DNA from 4 places in the Desemzia sp. FAM 23990 genome. Region 4 is predicted to be linked to each of the others. Evidence: predicted binding sites of a transcription regulator. Region 4 holds the regulator's gene; each other region holds the start of a gene.
What was found. Region 4 encodes NrdR, which represses ribonucleotide reductase genes. Its sites were predicted from a motif close to ACACNATATATNGTGT; they were not measured.
Positions count from the first base shown of each region.

Region 1: nrdD (anaerobic ribonucleoside-triphosphate reductase) is a predicted target of NrdR. The motif match lies at 1,471-1,486, and genes of this name have one in related genera.
Region 2: nrdH (glutaredoxin-like protein NrdH) is a predicted target of NrdR. The motif match lies at 2,190-2,205, and genes of this name have one in related genera.
Region 3: ACEN4I_RS05365 (vitamin B12-dependent ribonucleotide reductase) is a predicted target of NrdR. The motif match lies at 2,557-2,572, and genes of this name have one in related genera.

Region 1 covers NZ_JBGQQW010000003.1:20,388-24,607, reverse strand. The annotation lists gene ACEN4I_RS01605 (ABC-F family ATP-binding cassette domain-containing protein) at 1-1,078, opposite strand, end outside; gene nrdD (anaerobic ribonucleoside-triphosphate reductase) at 1,545-3,737, shown strand; gene nrdG (anaerobic ribonucleoside-triphosphate reductase activating protein) at 3,767-4,220, shown strand, end outside.
Region 2 covers NZ_JBGQQW010000006.1:52,538-56,757, forward strand. The annotation lists gene sufD (Fe-S cluster assembly protein SufD) at 1-293, opposite strand, end outside; gene sufC (Fe-S cluster assembly ATPase SufC) at 305-1,078, opposite strand; gene ACEN4I_RS03665 (gamma-glutamyl-gamma-aminobutyrate hydrolase family protein) at 1,364-2,107, shown strand; gene nrdH (glutaredoxin-like protein NrdH) at 2,319-2,552, shown strand; gene ACEN4I_RS03675 (ribonucleotide reductase stimulatory protein) at 2,549-2,920, shown strand; gene nrdE (class 1b ribonucleoside-diphosphate reductase subunit alpha) at 2,907-4,220, shown strand, end outside.
Region 3 covers NZ_JBGQQW010000009.1:64,990-69,209, reverse strand. The annotation lists gene ACEN4I_RS05375 (MetQ/NlpA family ABC transporter substrate-binding protein) at 31-852, shown strand; gene ACEN4I_RS05370 (amidohydrolase) at 1,153-2,346, shown strand; gene ACEN4I_RS05365 (vitamin B12-dependent ribonucleotide reductase) at 2,619-4,220, shown strand, end outside.
Region 4 covers NZ_JBGQQW010000008.1:352-4,571, forward strand. The annotation lists gene dnaI (primosomal protein DnaI) at 1-815, opposite strand, end outside; gene ACEN4I_RS04585 (replication initiation and membrane attachment family protein) at 818-2,269, opposite strand; gene nrdR (transcriptional regulator NrdR) at 2,294-2,761, opposite strand; gene coaE (dephospho-CoA kinase) at 2,977-3,579, opposite strand; gene mutM (DNA-formamidopyrimidine glycosylase) at 3,596-4,220, opposite strand, start outside.

The sequences.
Region 1 (4,220 bases), on a different contig from region 4:
TTGTGATAGCAATATCGCTTTCTCCTGTGAAGGCTACTTTGTCATCTTTGTTCAAACTAAAGCTGATGTTGCTCAAAATTTGTTTGCCATCGATAGATTTAGAAATGTTTTCCACACGCAATAAGTCATTTCCAATTTCGCGTTCAGGTTCGAAGCCGACAAATGGGTAACGGCGAGTAGAAGGTTGGATATCATCCAAAGTAATTTTTTCCAGTGTTTTCTTACGAGAAGTTGCTTGTTTCGATTTAGAAGCATTTGCACTGAATCGAGCAATAAAGTCTTGTAGTTCTTTTACTTTTTCTTCTTTTTTCGCGTTTTGGTCAGCTTGCAATTTAGCAGCTAGTTGACTAGACTCCAACCAGAAGTCATAGTTTCCAACGTACAATTTAATTTTACCAAAGTCTACGTCACACATATGTGTACAGACTTTATTCAAGAAGTGGCGGTCATGAGAAACAACGATGACCGTATTTTGAAAATTGATTAAGAACTCTTCCAACCATTCGATAGACTTTTTATCCAATCCATTGGTAGGCTCATCCAATAATAGAACATCTGGTTTGCCAAATAAAGCTTGAGCTAATAAGACTTTCACTTTTTGTCCACCAGATAATTCACTCATTTTTAGGTAATGCAAGTCTTCTTGAATGCCTAACCCTTGTAGTAATGTAGCTGCTTCAGGTTCAGCTTCCCAACCATTTAAATCTGCAAATTCTCCTTCAAGTTCGGCAACTTTGATGCCGTCTTCGTCAGAAAAATCAGGTTTCATATAAATAGCATTTTTTTCTTGCATAATGTCATACAAGCGTTTGTGGCCCATAATAACAGTGTCTAAAACCGTTTGGTCTTCATAATCATAATGGTTTTGTTTTAAGGTTGCCATACGTTCATCTGCAGCCATAGAAATATTCCCGGTAGATGGTTGGATTTCACCAGATAAAATTTTTAAAAAGGTTGATTTTCCAGCACCATTTGCTCCAATCAAGCCATAACAATTCCCTGGAGTGAATTTTAAATTCACTTCATCAAATAATTTACGATCAGGAAATTGCAAACTTACGTCCGATACAGTGATCATTAATTTATTCCCTCTATTCTTTATATTGTCGCAGGTCAACTAGTTGTATGTCTCCGGCTTCCAATTTTTTGTTGATCGCGCAACAGAAATTTAAAGTAGAACTCCACAACCAGTAAAAGCCCGATTAGTTCAACTAACATTCAGCGGAGTAAATTGCACCACTAAATGAAGTCTCACTTTATCTGCATAATTTTAGCATACTAATATTTAGAAAGCGATAGTATTGTGCTTTTTCTCATATTCAATAGTAACAATTTGTTCAAAATGAATGAAGATAAGATGGATACAGGACAGAGGGAATTTAATTTAAAATTGGTCAAATGTTATTGCTATTTTTATTTGTGATGTTTATAATATGGTTATCCATATATAGATTGTTTTATTGGATTTACATACTATATATAGTGTTTAGTAGGATTTTAAATATGTTAATAAATGAACTAATTAATAGTGAGTGGGGTAAAAAATGATGAGTCCATTAGTTGTTACGACGAAAAATGAGATGCTGAATGTGATCAAACGAGATGATCGGATGATACCGTATGACCTCGATAAAATAATGAATGCTTTGATGAAGTGTTCATTACAAGTAGAAAATCTGGTAGATGAGTTCCGCATGACTAAAATTTACACTTTAGCTTTGCAAATCGACCACGAAATAGCTCATCGCTTCAAAGAAGACATCAAAATTTATGAAATACAAAGCATTGTGGAACACTGTTTAGTGGAAGCTGGGGAAACTAAGATGGCCGAAGCTTACATCCATTACCGGAGTATGCGGGATATTGAGCGACAACAGTCCACAGATGTCAATCAGTCGATCAACAAGCTGCTTTCACGAGACGAGACCGTTATCAATGAAAATGCGAATAAAGACAGTAAAGTGTTCAATACTCAACGTGATTTGACAGCAGGAAGTGTAGCCAAAGCAATCGGATTGCAAATGCTGCCTAAGCATGTAGCAAATGCCCACTTAAAAGGAAATATCCATTTTCACGATTTGGATTATCAACCTTACTCACCAATGACAAACTGTTGTTTGATCGATTTTAAAAGCATGTTTGAAAACGGTTTTAAAGTTGGGAATGCAGAGGTGGAATCACCAAAATCGATCAATACGGCTACAGCCCAAATGGCACAAATCATTGCCAATGTTGCTTCTAGTCAGTATGGCGGATGCAGCGCCGATCGGGTAGATGAATTGTTGGCGCCTTATGCGGAAAAGAATTACCAAAAGCATATAGCAGATGCAGAATATTGGATCGATGGAAAAGAAAGAAAACACAAATATGCATTTGCTAAAACCAAAAAAGATATTTATGATGCTATGCAAAGCTTAGAGTATGAAATCAATACCCTTTATTCGTCTAACGGACAAACTCCTTTTACAACACTGGGATTTGGACTAGGAACGAATGAATTTGAACGAGAGATTCAAAAGGCGATTCTACAAGTGCGTATTGAAGGGTTGGGAAAAGAAAAAAGAACCGCTATTTTTCCAAAACTGGTCTTTACATTACGTCGTGGAGTGAATTTAGAGGCGCAAGACCCTAATTATGATGTGAAGGCATTAGCAGTTGAATGCAGCACTAAGCGGATGTATCCGGATGTTCTTAGCTACGATAAAATCGTTGAATTGACAGGCAGTTTTAAAGCTCCAATGGGGTGCCGTTCTTTTTTACAAGGCTGGCAAGATGAAAATGGAAATGAAGTAAATTCCGGGCGTATGAATTTAGGCGTGGTAACGTTAAATCTGCCGCGCATTGCTCTTGAATCGAATGGAGACAAAGCGAAATTCTGGAATGTGTTCAGCGAGCGTATGCAGGTCGTGAAAGATGCTTTAGTTTATCGCATTGGTCGAGTAAAAGAAGCGACACCAGAAAATGCGCCTATTTTGTACAAATATGGTGCATTTGGCACGCGCTTAAGTGATGAAGACGCAGTGGATGAAGTCTTTAAACACAAACGCTGCACGGTTTCGATCGGATACATCGGGTTATATGAAGTCGCGACTGTTTTCTATGGTCCAAATTGGGAAACCAACAAAGAAGCTAAAGAATTTACTATAGAGATAGTGCGTCAAATGAAGCAAAATGCTGACGTTTGGGCTGCTGAATACGATTATCACTTTAGTGTTTATTCTACGCCTTCTGAAAGTTTAACAGATCGTTTTTGCCGATTGGACAAACAGAAATTTGGAGAAATCGCTTGTATTACTGATAAAGAATATTATACCAATAGTTTTCATTATGATGTGCGCAAACAACCGACTCCATTTGAAAAAATCGAGTTTGAAAAAGTCTATCCGCAGTATTGTTCCGGCGGCTTTATCCATTATTGCGAGTATCCAGTACTGCGTCAGAATCCAAAAGCTCTGGAAGCCGTATGGGATTTTGCGTACGACCGAATAGGTTATCTAGGTACGAATACTCCTATCGATCATTGTTACAAATGTGGGTACAATGGCGAATTTGAACCAACCGCTAAAGGTTTCCAGTGCCCAGCGTGCTTCAATACAGACCCAATGACTTGTGATGTGGTAAAACGGACTTGCGGGTATTTAGGGAATCCGCAACAACGCCCAATGGTCCATGGACGTCATGAAGAAATCGCGGCGCGTAAGAAACACATTACAGATGAACGCACTTATCTTGTTTAAAAGCATAATGAGTGGAGGAGGACGATAAAATGGCGCCTAGAATTCCACAGCAGCCAAAACCTAAAGCTTGGCTGTCTGAAAAGTGGACCCAGAAAAAAATAGCGGACTATAAACCCTTTAATTTTGTGGATGGAGAAGGTATTCGATGCAGTGTTTACGTCAGCGGATGCTTGTTCAACTGCCCGGGCTGTTACAATAAAATCGCTCAAGATTTTTCATACGGAGTAGAATACACACAACAACTAGAAGATCAAATTATTGCTGATCTAGGACAGACTTATGTCCAAGGGTTAACTTTGTTAGGCGGGGAGCCGTTCTTGAATACGCCAGTATTGCTGCAATTATGTGAGCGTGTACGACAAGAATTCGGCCGAACAAAAGATATCTGGTCGTGGACAGGTTACAAATGGGAGAATCTGCAACAGGAGTCTGCGGATAAGTTAGCTTTACTCCATTATGTGGATGTCTTAGTAGATGGTCCTT
Region 2 (4,220 bases), on a different contig from region 4:
AATTTTTGCGGCAAAGTTTCTTCTACTGTATTCTTCCCGAATTGCACCACACGTTGCGCGCTGTCTTCAGATAAAACAATACCTGAAAAAGATTCGTCGTCTTCAAATGTACTTGCCGGTACTTCCATTAGCGGCCAACGTTCATAATGAGCCCTCTCAATAACCGGAAGCTCCAGTTGGTCAATCTGATCATAAGCTTCTAATCTTAATTCCAACATCCACTCTGGTTCTTGGTGTTTTTGAGAAAATTGTTTTACAGCTTCAAAGTGGTTCAAAGAACTCGTAACTTTCATCTCATTTCCTCCTAACCTTCAGTGGTTTCTACTTCTAATCCTAAATCTTCGCTGATCCCTTTGTACCCTTCACTTTCTAAACGTCTGGCCAATTCGGCTCCACCAGTCAAGACCACTTTACCGTTCATCATGATGTGCACTACATCTGGCACGATATAATTCAATAAACGTTGGTAATGCGTAATAATCAATGAACCAAAGTTCTCTCCACGCATCGCGTTGACCCCTTTAGACACCACTTGCAGGGCATCGATATCTAATCCTGAATCGATTTCATCTAAAATAGCAAAAGTAGGCTCAATCATCATCAATTGCAAAATCTCATTTCGCTTCTTCTCCCCGCCGGAAAATCCTTCGTTCAGATAACGTTCAGCCATTTCTTCCGGCATATCTAATACTGCCATTTTTTCATCCAATTTTTTAATAAATGACATGACGCCGATTTTGTCGTCTTCTGCTCTTCTGGCATTGATAGCTGCTCGCATGAACTCAGCGTTCGTGACCCCAGCAATCTCACTTGGGTATTGGACTGCTAAAAATAATCCCGCTCGAGCGCGTTCATCCACTTCCATTTCCAGCACATTTTCTCCATCTAATAAAATCTTGCCTTTTGTGACAGTATAGCTTGGATGTCCCATGATAGCTGCTGATAAGGTGGATTTCCCTGTCCCATTTGGTCCCATAATGGCATGGATCTCACCTGTTTTAATGACCAAATTGACCCCTTTTAAAATTTCCTTTTCTTCTATAAAAACATGCAAATCTTTGATTTCTAAAACTGACATGAAGAATCCCTCTTTTCTCTGCTTCCTTTAATAGGCTAATAATAACAGAATAATCGTATATTTTCACTACTTTATACAAAAACGAACAATATTTACACATTGTTAAAACAACATTAAAGACATAAAAAAACTTTCAAACGCACAAGCATGTTAAATTAAGCACAATGTAATTTAAACAAGTTTTCCTCATCCACATTATAGTCGCACTACCTTTTTCATCCTAATTCATGTAAAATAAGGGCTAACCATAATGGATTGGTTTGCTTTTGGAAAGGAAGTGTATTGATGAAACCGATTATTGGAATTCCGGGAAATATTTTAACCCCACAATCGCCTAATTTTGATGGATTGCCGATTACGTATACTCCTCAAGGTTTTGTAGAGGGAATAACGACCGCTTACGGTCTGCCTTCTGTCCTCCCGCTTGGAAACCCAGAAGATGCGAAAGAATACATTTCGCGAATCGATGGATTATTATTAGCTGGTGGTCAAGATGTTTCCCCTCTATTGTATGGTGAAGAACCGATTCCTGCTTTAGGAACAACTAGTCCTATTCGAGATACTTTTGAAATAGCTTTGATCAATGAAGCCATTCAGCAAAAGAAACCAATCTTAGCAGTATGCCGTGGGATGCAGATCTTAAATGTGGCTTTCGGAGGTTCTTTGTATCAAGATCTGGCTAGCTCTTACTCAGATTTGACCGTGCAACATATTCAACAAACGATGTATGACAATGGAGCTCATACGGTGACTATTGATCCCGACAGTCGTTTAGCTAGAATTTACGGAACGACTTATGTTGTCAATTCTTATCATCATCAAGCCATCAAAGAATTAGCAGATCCATTTGAAGCAGTTGCTTGGAGCAAGGACCGATTGATTGAAGCTTTTGAAGCTAAAGATCCTGAAACTAGTATCGTAGCCGTTCAGTGGCATCCAGAGTTGATGATTAAAACCGATAAAAAAATGCAACAACTCTTTACTGAGTTTGTAAGTCGAGTAAAAAAAAATAATGCGCCTGCTTTATAAAAAAAAAATCAAAGACTTCCGTAAAAATGCGTTATGGAAGTCTTTTTTTGCTGTTTCGGACAAAAATAAAAAAGCTTGCAAAACACTACATATTGTGTTTAGAAGCTTGTGAATAGGATAATTTATCAAAATATAGTATTTCGATTGCAACTCTCTTTGAAGGAGTGTAGAATAAAAACTACTAAGAGAAAAGTTCAAAGGAGAATGAAAAATGGCTGATAAAACTATCGTAATTTACTCAAAACCAAATTGCATGCAATGTAATTTTACCAAAAAATACTTAGATGATAAAGGTGTTCTTTACGAAATAAAAGATATATTTGAGTCTGAAGAAGCATTAGCAGAAGTCAAAGAATTAGGTTTCAGCTCTGTACCTGTCATCTTAGCTGATGGACAAGATGCATTTAATGGATTCCGCCCAGATTTATTGGACCAATTAGCATGAAAATAGTTTTTATTTCTTTAACCGGCCAAACGAGAAAATTTGTTCAAAAATTAGATATGGATTTGTTGGAATTGACTCCGACAAATCCATTTATCAGTATTAACGAACCTTTTGTGATCGTTACGCCGACCTATGAAAAAGAAGCTACCGAAATTCTGAATGATTTTCTTGAAACTGCTGATAACAAACAGTACTTTAAGGGCATCGCGGGCGGCGGGAACTTGAATTTTGCTCAATTGTTTGTCTTTACAGCAAAAGATTTGGCAGCTGAATATGATGTACCATTATTACATACCTTTGAATTTCAAGGGAATGACGAAGATGTAAAAAAATTAAAGAAAGCGGTGAACGACCTTGGAAAAGCCTAAATTAGCTACAAAACCCAATGAGGTCACTTATTTTAAACTGAACAATGAATTGAATCGACCAGTCAATGGATCTATCCCATTGCACAAAGATCGTGAAGCCGTGCGTGCTTACTTCTTGGAATATGTGAATCCCAACACGGTTTTCTTCTATACTTTAGATGAAAAATTAAACTACTTGATTACTAACGATTATATCGAAGAAGAATTTTTGAACCAATACGACAGACAATTCGTTAAAGACTTGTTTAATGAAATGTACAACCGTAAATTCCGCTTCCGTTCGTTTATGTCGGCTTACAAATTCTACACACAATATGCTTTAAAAACGAATGATGGCAAACGTTTCTTAGAACGTTATGAAGACCGTATTGTGTTTAACGCTTTGTATTTAGCAGAGGGCGACACAGAATTGGCTTGGACGATTGCGGATGAAATCATCAATCAACGTTATCAACCGGCTACTCCTACCTTCTTAAACGCTGGACGTAAACGTCGTGGTGAATTAGTGTCTTGTTTCTTGATCCAAGCAACAGATGACATGAACAGCATCGGCCGTACCGTCAACAGTGCATTGCAATTGTCGCGTATCGGTGGCGGAGTTGGAGTGAACTTGTCCAACTTGCGTGCTGCAGGAGATCCAATCAAGAAAATTGAAAATGCCTCTAGCGGTGTTGTCCCAGTTATGAAATTATTGGAAGACAGCTTCAGCTATTCAAATCAGTTAGGACAACGCAATGGTGCTGGAGCAGTATATTTGAACGTCTTCCATCCGGACATTGTTTCTTTCTTATCGACTAAGAAAGAAAATGCCGATGAAAAGGTCCGTGTTAAAACACTCTCTCTTGGTTTGACTGTACCGGATAAATTCTACGAATTGTGTGCCCATGATGAGCAGATGTACTTGTTCAGCCCGTATGATGTGGAACGCATTTATGGCAGACCTTTTGCCTATGTAGACATTACTGCTGAGTACGATAATTTGGTAAATAATGAAGAAGTACGGAAATCAAAAATCCGTGCACGTGACTTGGAAAATGAAATCTCTAAATTGCAACAAGAGTCTGGTTATCCTTATATCATCAACATTGATACAGCAAACCGTGAAAATCCGGTTTATGGAACGATCACGATGAGTAACTTATGTAGTGAAATCTTGCAAATACAAGAACCTTCACTGATCAATAATGATCAATCCTATGAAACTTTAGGAACTGACATTAGTTGTAACCTAGGTTCGACCAATATCGTAAACTTGATGAAATCTCCAGATTTTGGCAAATCAGTGAATGCAATGGTGCGT
Region 3 (4,220 bases), on a different contig from region 4:
AACTAAAACACATAAAAGGGAGAAATCATCATGAAAAACAGCAAAAAATTATTATCTAGTATCGTATTAGGATTTGGGGCTTTGGTCTTAGCAGCTTGCGGGAATACAGCTGCAGGAGATGAAGACCAAACAGTTACATTGGGTGTTATCGGAGAAGATCAAGATGTGTGGGATTTTGTAGCAGATAAGTTAGAAGAAGACGGTATTACGTTAGAATTAGTAAAATTCACTGACTACGCACAACCCAATAACGCATTGGATGAAGGCGAAGTAGACTTGAACTCTTTCCAACATCAAATCTTCTTAGATTCTTACAACGAAGATAGTGGAACAGATTTAACAGCTATCGGAAATACCGTGATCGCTCCACTTGGTATTTATTCTCAAAACCTTACTTCTATTGAAGAAATCAAAGATGGCGATGTTGTGGCGATTCCAAATGACATTACCAACGGGGGCCGCGCATTGCTCTTGTTGCAAACAGCTGGTTTGATTACAGTTGATCCTGCAGCTGAAACAACACCTACAGTGAACGATATTACAGATAACCCTTTAAACCTTGAGATCCAAGAACTAGATGCTGCTCAAACAGCCCGCTCTCTTCCTGACGTAGCTGTTTCCATCATTAACAGCGGTATGGCAGTTGATGCAGGATTCGTCCCTGTAGAAGACGCTATCTTCCTAGAACCAGTCGATGACAACTCTGAACCCTACATCAACATCATCGTAGCACGTGCCGAAGATACAGAAAACGAATTGTACCAAAAAGTCGTAGAAGCTTATCAAGCAGAAGACACTAAAGAAGTAATCGCAGAATCCTCCAAAGGATCTTCTGTACCAGCCTGGGACTAAAACAGAGAGCGGAGAAAAGCGTTTTGCCTATCGACTATAAGAAAATCCCAACAGGCAGGTGTTTTTTACCTGACAGTTGGGATTAGCTTATAGTCGCATAGGCAGCTTTTCGCAACTCGTTTAAAACAGAGAGCGGAGCAAGGCGTTTAGACTCTCGTAGAGTTCACCTTTCCCTTTTAATTGGGTGCTTTTCCCAACTAAAAGGGAAAGTGAAATCGTAGAGAGTCTGCCTTGCGCAGCTCGTTTCAGATCAGAAACCAAAAAAACAACAACACCAACATTCTAAGGAGGAAATCATTCATGACGACAACACTCACACAAACAACAATCAAAGAAGAAGTTTTACACGGTGCCGATGAGGTGATTGCTTTAAGACGCTTTTTCCACCAACATCCTGAGCCAAGCTTGAAGGAATTTGAAACGATCAAACGCATTAAACAAGAACTCGACAAATTAGGTATACCCCATGAGTCTGTCGGCGAAACTGGAGCTATTGGAACCATTACTGGCGGAAAAGGTCCAGGAAAAACCATTCTTTTACGGGCAGACATTGATGCATTGGAATTAGAAGATGCTAAAGATAAGCCGTATAAATCATTAAAATCTGGCTTACATCATGCATGCGGTCATGATGGTCACGCCTCTGCTCTACTCGGCGCCGCTAAAATTCTGAAAAATCATGAAGCTGAATTCAACGGAACGATTAAATTAGCCTTTCAGCAAGCAGAAGAAATCGGTGCCGGTGCTCGTCAATTTGTCAAAGGCGGTTTTGTAGATAATGTGGATCAAGTATTCGGAATCCATGTTTCTTCTGGCACTCCTACCGGAAAAATCGAAATCACTTCTGGTGCTTCAAATGCTTCATGTGATATTTTCAGCATCAAAGTGCATGGAAAAAGCAGCCATGTAGGCAAACCCCATTTAGGAAAAGATGCTTTATTAACCGCAGCGGCCATTACAGTTGAATTACAAAGCATCGTCGCGCGCGAAGTAGACCCATTGGATCAAGCAGTTGTTGCTGTCGGTGTATTGAACGCTGGTACGAGGTACAATATCGTCGCTAATGAAGCAAGTTTAGAAGGAACCGTTCGAACATTCAGTCATGAAACACGCCAGTTCGTTTTGGAGGCTGTAGAACGTGTAGCCCGTGAAGTAGCTAAAGCTCATCGGACGACGATCGAATTTGAAAACTACGATGCTGCCGCTCCCCTTATCAATGATCCAATTGCGGCTAAACGTGCTGAACGGATAGCCGCTGGAATTGTCGGAAACGAAAACATCATTACCAATGCACCAAAAAGTATGGGAGCAGATGATTTTGCTGACTATTTGGCTGTTGCTCAGGGTGTGTATGCTTTTGTAGGAACTCGAAATCCTGATGATCCGGATACTTGGTATGGTCATCATCATGAAAACTTCGATATTGATGAACGTGGATTGGCAATTGCAACTGAATTGCATGTGAATTATGCATTAGATTTTTTGACCGAATAATGTACAAGTTGGTTCACTTATTTCTTATAAAAAAACTCAGAAAAAAACTGAGTTTTTTTATTTTGACCTCTTTCCTAGCTGTCCTTGCTTTCATCTGCCTTTTCAAAAGCTAAGCACATTTTCTCTTAGAAATAAAGACTTAAAAACATATTTTATTTGCTATATAATAAATAAGGTATTACAATATATAGTGTAAAAATCAAGTTCACCACACTATATATTGTGTTTTTTTGTGTGATTATTGACTAAAGATAGGGGTGTTGGTTATGGCGATGAATGTATCATCGAAAGCAACGTTAGATAAAAAACAATTGAATGAGGATATAAAAGGGTTCCCTCCAGTTCATCCTATCACTGAGGAGATGAAATTAACTTTTGAAGGAGTATCTCGCTTAGTAATGCTCGATCGTTATTCGTTTAAAGACACTTCAAAAATGACTCTCTCTACAGGTGATTTAGTGGTTTTAACCATTAAAGAAGATCCAAAATATCCAGCTCGCGGTATTGGTTTTATCACAGAACTAAATCATCAAAAAAATCAGGCAACTATTCTTGTCGAAGAAGAATATAGAAGCAATCTAGAAGATGCTCATGAACGTGAAACAGGTGAAATCGTCCGTAGTATCGATATCATTGAAAAACCTTTAGAAATCTATTATGAACAAATCGCGAAACGAAATGCTAGCGGATTGTCAGAGGTTGAAGTAGATCCTCAACAAGCGAAGACTGATTTTGACGCTTTCTATGCAGAATTAAGTTCTTTAAACTTTGTACCAGCTGGTCGTGTCTTGTATGGTGCAGGGTCTCAAACAGATGTTACTTATTTTAACTGTTATGTGATGCCATTCGTAGAAGACTCTCGCGAAGGGATCTCGGATCACCGTAAACAAGTTATGGAAATTATGAGTCGTGGCGGCGGTGTTGGAACGAACGGTTCTACTTTACGTCCGCGCAATACATTAGCGCGTGGCGTGAACGGAAAATCTTCCGGTTCTATCTCTTGGTTAGACGACATTGCTAAATTGACACACTTAGTAGAACAAGGCGGCAGCCGACGTGGGGCACAAATGATCATGCTGGCTGACTGGCATCCGGACGTAATCGAATTTATTATTTCCAAAATGCAAAACCCGCGTATTCTTCGTTTCTTGATTGAACAAACAGAAGACGAGCAAATCAAAAAATTAGCACAGGAAAAATTGAAATTTACTCCTTTCATTGAAAAAGAAAAAGCCTTGTATCAAGGAGTATTGAATTACAAAAATATGCCTGGAACTGGCGGATTCGATGTTTCTATCATTAAAGAAGCTGAAGACAAATTGCAGACAGGCGGTACTTACTCGGTCCATAATCCTGACTTCTTAACAGGTGCTAACATCTCTCTTTGTTTAACAGATGATTTTATGCAGGCTGTAGAAAACGATGACAAATATCAATTGAAATTCCCCGATGTAGAAAACTACAGCCCAGAAGAAATGGACTATTACAATGCTCATTGGGCTGATTGCGGAGATGTTCGCGAATGGGAAGCTCAAGGACATGGAGTGCGTATTTATCGTTCTATTCGTGCACGTGAATTATGGAAATTGATCAACATTTGTGCAACTTATTCTGCAGAACCTGGCGTTTTCTTTATCGACAATGCCAATAAGAAAACTAATGCTACTGCATATGGGCAAAAAGTAGTGGCTACGAACCCTTGTGGCGAACAACCTTTAGCTCCTTTCTCTGTTTGTAATTTGGCAGCCGTTAATTTGGCGCAAATGGTCAACAAAGATACGCAATCAGTCGACTTTAACAAATTAACTCAAACTGTTAAAACAGGTGTTAGAATGCAAGATAATGTCATTGATGCGACCCCTTACTTCCTAGAA
Region 4 (4,220 bases):
GTCAAATGTTCTTCCAACTGTTTCATATCAAGATTGGAAGAAAAGAAAGTCGGCAGCTGTTCTTGCATTCGATATTGCAAAATAACCCCTAAAACATCATCTCGAATCCAGCTGGACATGGAGTCTGCTCCGATATCATCCAACATTAAGATAGGCGCCCGCTTAACGGCTTCGATTTTTTCACCTGTCGTATTTTGACCTATGGATTGTTTCATTTCTACCGCAAAAGAAGGGAAATGCATTAAGGTAGATGAATAGCCGCTTTTTGCTAGTTCATGGGCAATCGCACCAAGTAAATAGGTCTTTCCTACACCGAATGAACCTTGTAAATATAGCCCTCGGTGAAACTTCTTCGGTTCATTCAGATATGCTTCCACAAAATCAAAAGCTTCTATCTTTGCTTGAAGTCGTTCATTCGTAGTTTGAAACTCCTTGAGTGTTGCTTCACGAATACCTTTTGGCATATCCATCGAATGAATCAAATTCTTAATACTTTTCTCCCTTTGTTTTGCCACTAATTCAGATGTTGGCACATAAGTCACATCAATATAGTGGTGATTCATAATCAATTTGGGTTGATATCCAGGAGCCAATTGATTGTCTTTATTATTCTGGTATTTTTTCTTTTCATTGACAAATTCGTACAATTTAGCTGCGCTTTTTTCGATAGCTGCTCGATCCAGTTCCTCATTGTGCTCTTGGATAAACTGTACGACATCTGTATCATTCATAACGTCTTGCATCAAGTTGTTGAACTCTTCGTTCCATTTTCTCTCTTTGATGATTTTTGTCAGGCTTTTTCCTACATCATCCATGATTACTCACCTTCTTTTTGCATATTCTGAATACGTGCCAGTCTTTCTTGAAGTTGTTTTTCCGCTTCTGGACTAATCGAAGTTTCTTTAGGTGTTTGGTACCCTTCTTTTGCCCAATCTGGCAGCTTCTCTTTGCGAACAACGTTTTTATTCCGTGAATAGTTATTATTTGACCGCGCAGCCGAAGTATTTTGCTTCCGGTCTTGATTCTTTTGGTATTTCTCTGCGTTTTCTTGGTACAGGTCACGTACTTTCTTCAAAGCAGCTTCTGGTGTTTTGATCTCATTTTGAGCCCAATCATTCGATATCGTATAAGCCAGTCCCTTTTCAAAAACGACTTTTCCTTGGACGACCAAAATGTAATGGATCAAGATATTGATCACCGGATTCGATAAATGAGATTTTTTTACAATGTCTTCCAATGTCCATTCTTCTGGTTTAGAGATGTACCCATTTTTCTGTTCTTTGATATCGTTCATAAATTCAGCCGGAGAATACTGCTTGCTGGCTTCGATCACTAGAATATCAGAGTCTGAAAAACCTTGGTGTTTCAAATCTTGTTCCCTTTGTGATTGAGTGGCCGTAGTGACTTCTAGTTCTTGTTGCACAACATCCTGCAACTGTATTTTCTCTTTATTTTCGCGGTGGAAATCATCAACAATATTTTTCTTCAATTTGCGTGCATCAATAACGCCTGTATCCATATCTGATGCTTCCAAAATATAATGCTGCATCGACAATTCATTAATAGCATACATATGGTGCAACGTCAGAATCGTTTCACGAATATCCGCTGTAATCGCCGAACGATTTACATAGTGCTGATTTAATCCATTGTAAAAGAAGTTCCAATCAAATGTGTCAGCATTCAAAGTGACTGCAGATTCCGCTGCATCCCCAATCAGTGAACGAGAGGATTTGAATAAGGTCTCATGTTGTTTCAACTGATCTGTATTCATATGATAGACATCCAAAAAAGACTTCGTAATTTCAGCATATTGATCTTTATTTATGGGCTGGACTGAAAATCGATTGCGCAATTGCTTGAATTTTCGTTCACCCACTCGCTCCAATAACAATAAACTAAATAAATCTTCTTCAAAAAAAGCTTTACTCGTTTGAGGTTTTTGGAGTTCATAGACATACAGCTTTTCGGGCTCGGTTTGGACAAAAGTTTTCAATAAGCCGATAGCTTCCAGTCGAATTCTGGCTTGATACACTTCTGGCATTCCGAGATTCAATAACGACAACAATTCTGCGTGAAGAATCCCTTCACTCCAAAATGTATCTTTCTCTGTTTCTGTCCACAACGTCATATATAAACTGTAGGCTGCAGAACCAATTAAAGGTTGATACAAAAAGGTCAGAATCTGTTGGTCGATATCCGAAAGCAATGCACTCTGTTTGACCATAAATCCATCTTTAGGACTCAGGTTTTTCCAAGGATACGACATACTTGGCTACTCCTTTCGTATCACTTATTTCTTTTCGGTTTTCTTCCGTTCCAATTCTTTCATTTCTTCCATAAAAACTCCAATGTCTTTAAACTGACGGTACACACTAGCAAAGCGAATATACGCTACATCATCGACCTCTGCTAATTTTTCCATCACGTGTTCTCCAATAACCGTTGAAGACACTTCATTTTCTCCTAAACTACGGATATCATTTTCAATTTCATTCACAATTTTTTCCATTTGATCCATCGGAACAGGTCTCTTCTCACAGGACCGGATTACACCCCTAAGGATCTTTTCACGGTTAAATTCTTCGCGATCGCCATTCTTTTTCACTACTAATAGTGGAACACGTTCAATTCTTTCAAATGTTGTAAAACGGTATCGACACGATTCGCATTCTCTTCTACGACGAATAGCTCGTCCTTCATCTGCTGGACGGCTGTCGATGACCCTAGTTCCATTGTGTTGACAGCGAGGGCATTGCACTGTTCATCATCCTTTTTTTAAAAGTATTTTTTTGTATAATCATCCTATTGTACTTTGTTATATAGCCTATTATAACACAGATAGGAATTCTAAAAAACAGCTTATTCCTTATCAGAACAGGTTTTCCTTTTCCAAACCCTTTTTACAAGAACTGAAAAAAGCTAACGAAATCAGATAAATTCTGATGATTTCGTTAGCGTGTTGTTGCATCCAGGTTATTTACGAAGATCTTGCTTATCAAGCCAATACAACACTTGGTGTTGAGTGTTTTCTTTGGAGCCGTTGTTATCGATCACAAAATCGGCTTTCATGATTTTTTCAGTAATGGATTGTTGAGCAGCTATCTTTTGTTGAGCAGCTTTGACATCAATTTGATCTCGCTGCATCAGCCTCTCCAATTGTATACTGGGTGTAGTGGCTACCACCATTACTTTTTCTACATCCTGATCATATCCACTCTCAAATAGTAAAGGAATATCCAACACTATTAGTGGAGCTCCTTGATCAATGTACTTTTCTTTTTCAGTCTGAATCCAGACAGCTATCAAATCACCCAGTATATGATTTAATTTTTTTAATTCCGCTTTGTTTTGAAAGACAATTTTTCCCAATGCTTTGCGGTCTAAATTCCCGCTGGTCATTACGACCTCTTTCCCAAATGCAGCTTCTATCCGTTTTAACCCTTCTGTTCCTGGCTTTACTACTTCGCGGGCACCGACATCAGCATCTACTACAGGTACGCCAGCTTGTTTAAAAACATTGCTTACAGTTGACTTTCCAGTAGCAATACTGCCGGTCAGACCTAAAACAAAAGACATTTGAGTCCCCCCATCCTTAGCTCTCGCTCTTGACTTCATCCGATACTACAGGCAAGACATTTTTTTCAGTCCATTTTTGACAGTGTGCACAGTAATGCGTGCCCCGTTGAGCAACTTTCATTTTTTGAATCGGTCTTCCACAATTGATACACGGTTGTCCTGTACGTCCATAAACGGTTAGTTTTTGTTGAAATTGCCCGGCTTCCCCTAATGCGTTAAGGTAAGATCGTATCGTAGTTCCTCCCGCTTTGATGGCATTCCCCAACACTTGGATAATGGCTTGATGCAGCTTTTTAACTTCTGCCGGCTTCAAAGAATTGCCGGGTCTTATGGGGTGTATCTTAGCTTTAAATAAAGCTTCATCTACATAAATATTTCCTAATCCCGTTACCAATCCTTGATCCAACAATGCTGGTTTTATGGCTTTTTTAACGCGGCTTAACTTAGATTGAAACGGTTCTAGCAAAAACACCTCTGTAAAAGGCTCGGGCCCCAATCGCTGAATTCCAGCAACCGTTTCTTCCTCTCCCAGAGAGACCAGTTCCATCCGTCCAAACTTACGAACGTCCAAGTACCGAATATCTCTGCCGTCTGTCAGATGAAAAACGACATGTGTATGTTTTTTTAATTCATCTTCAGAA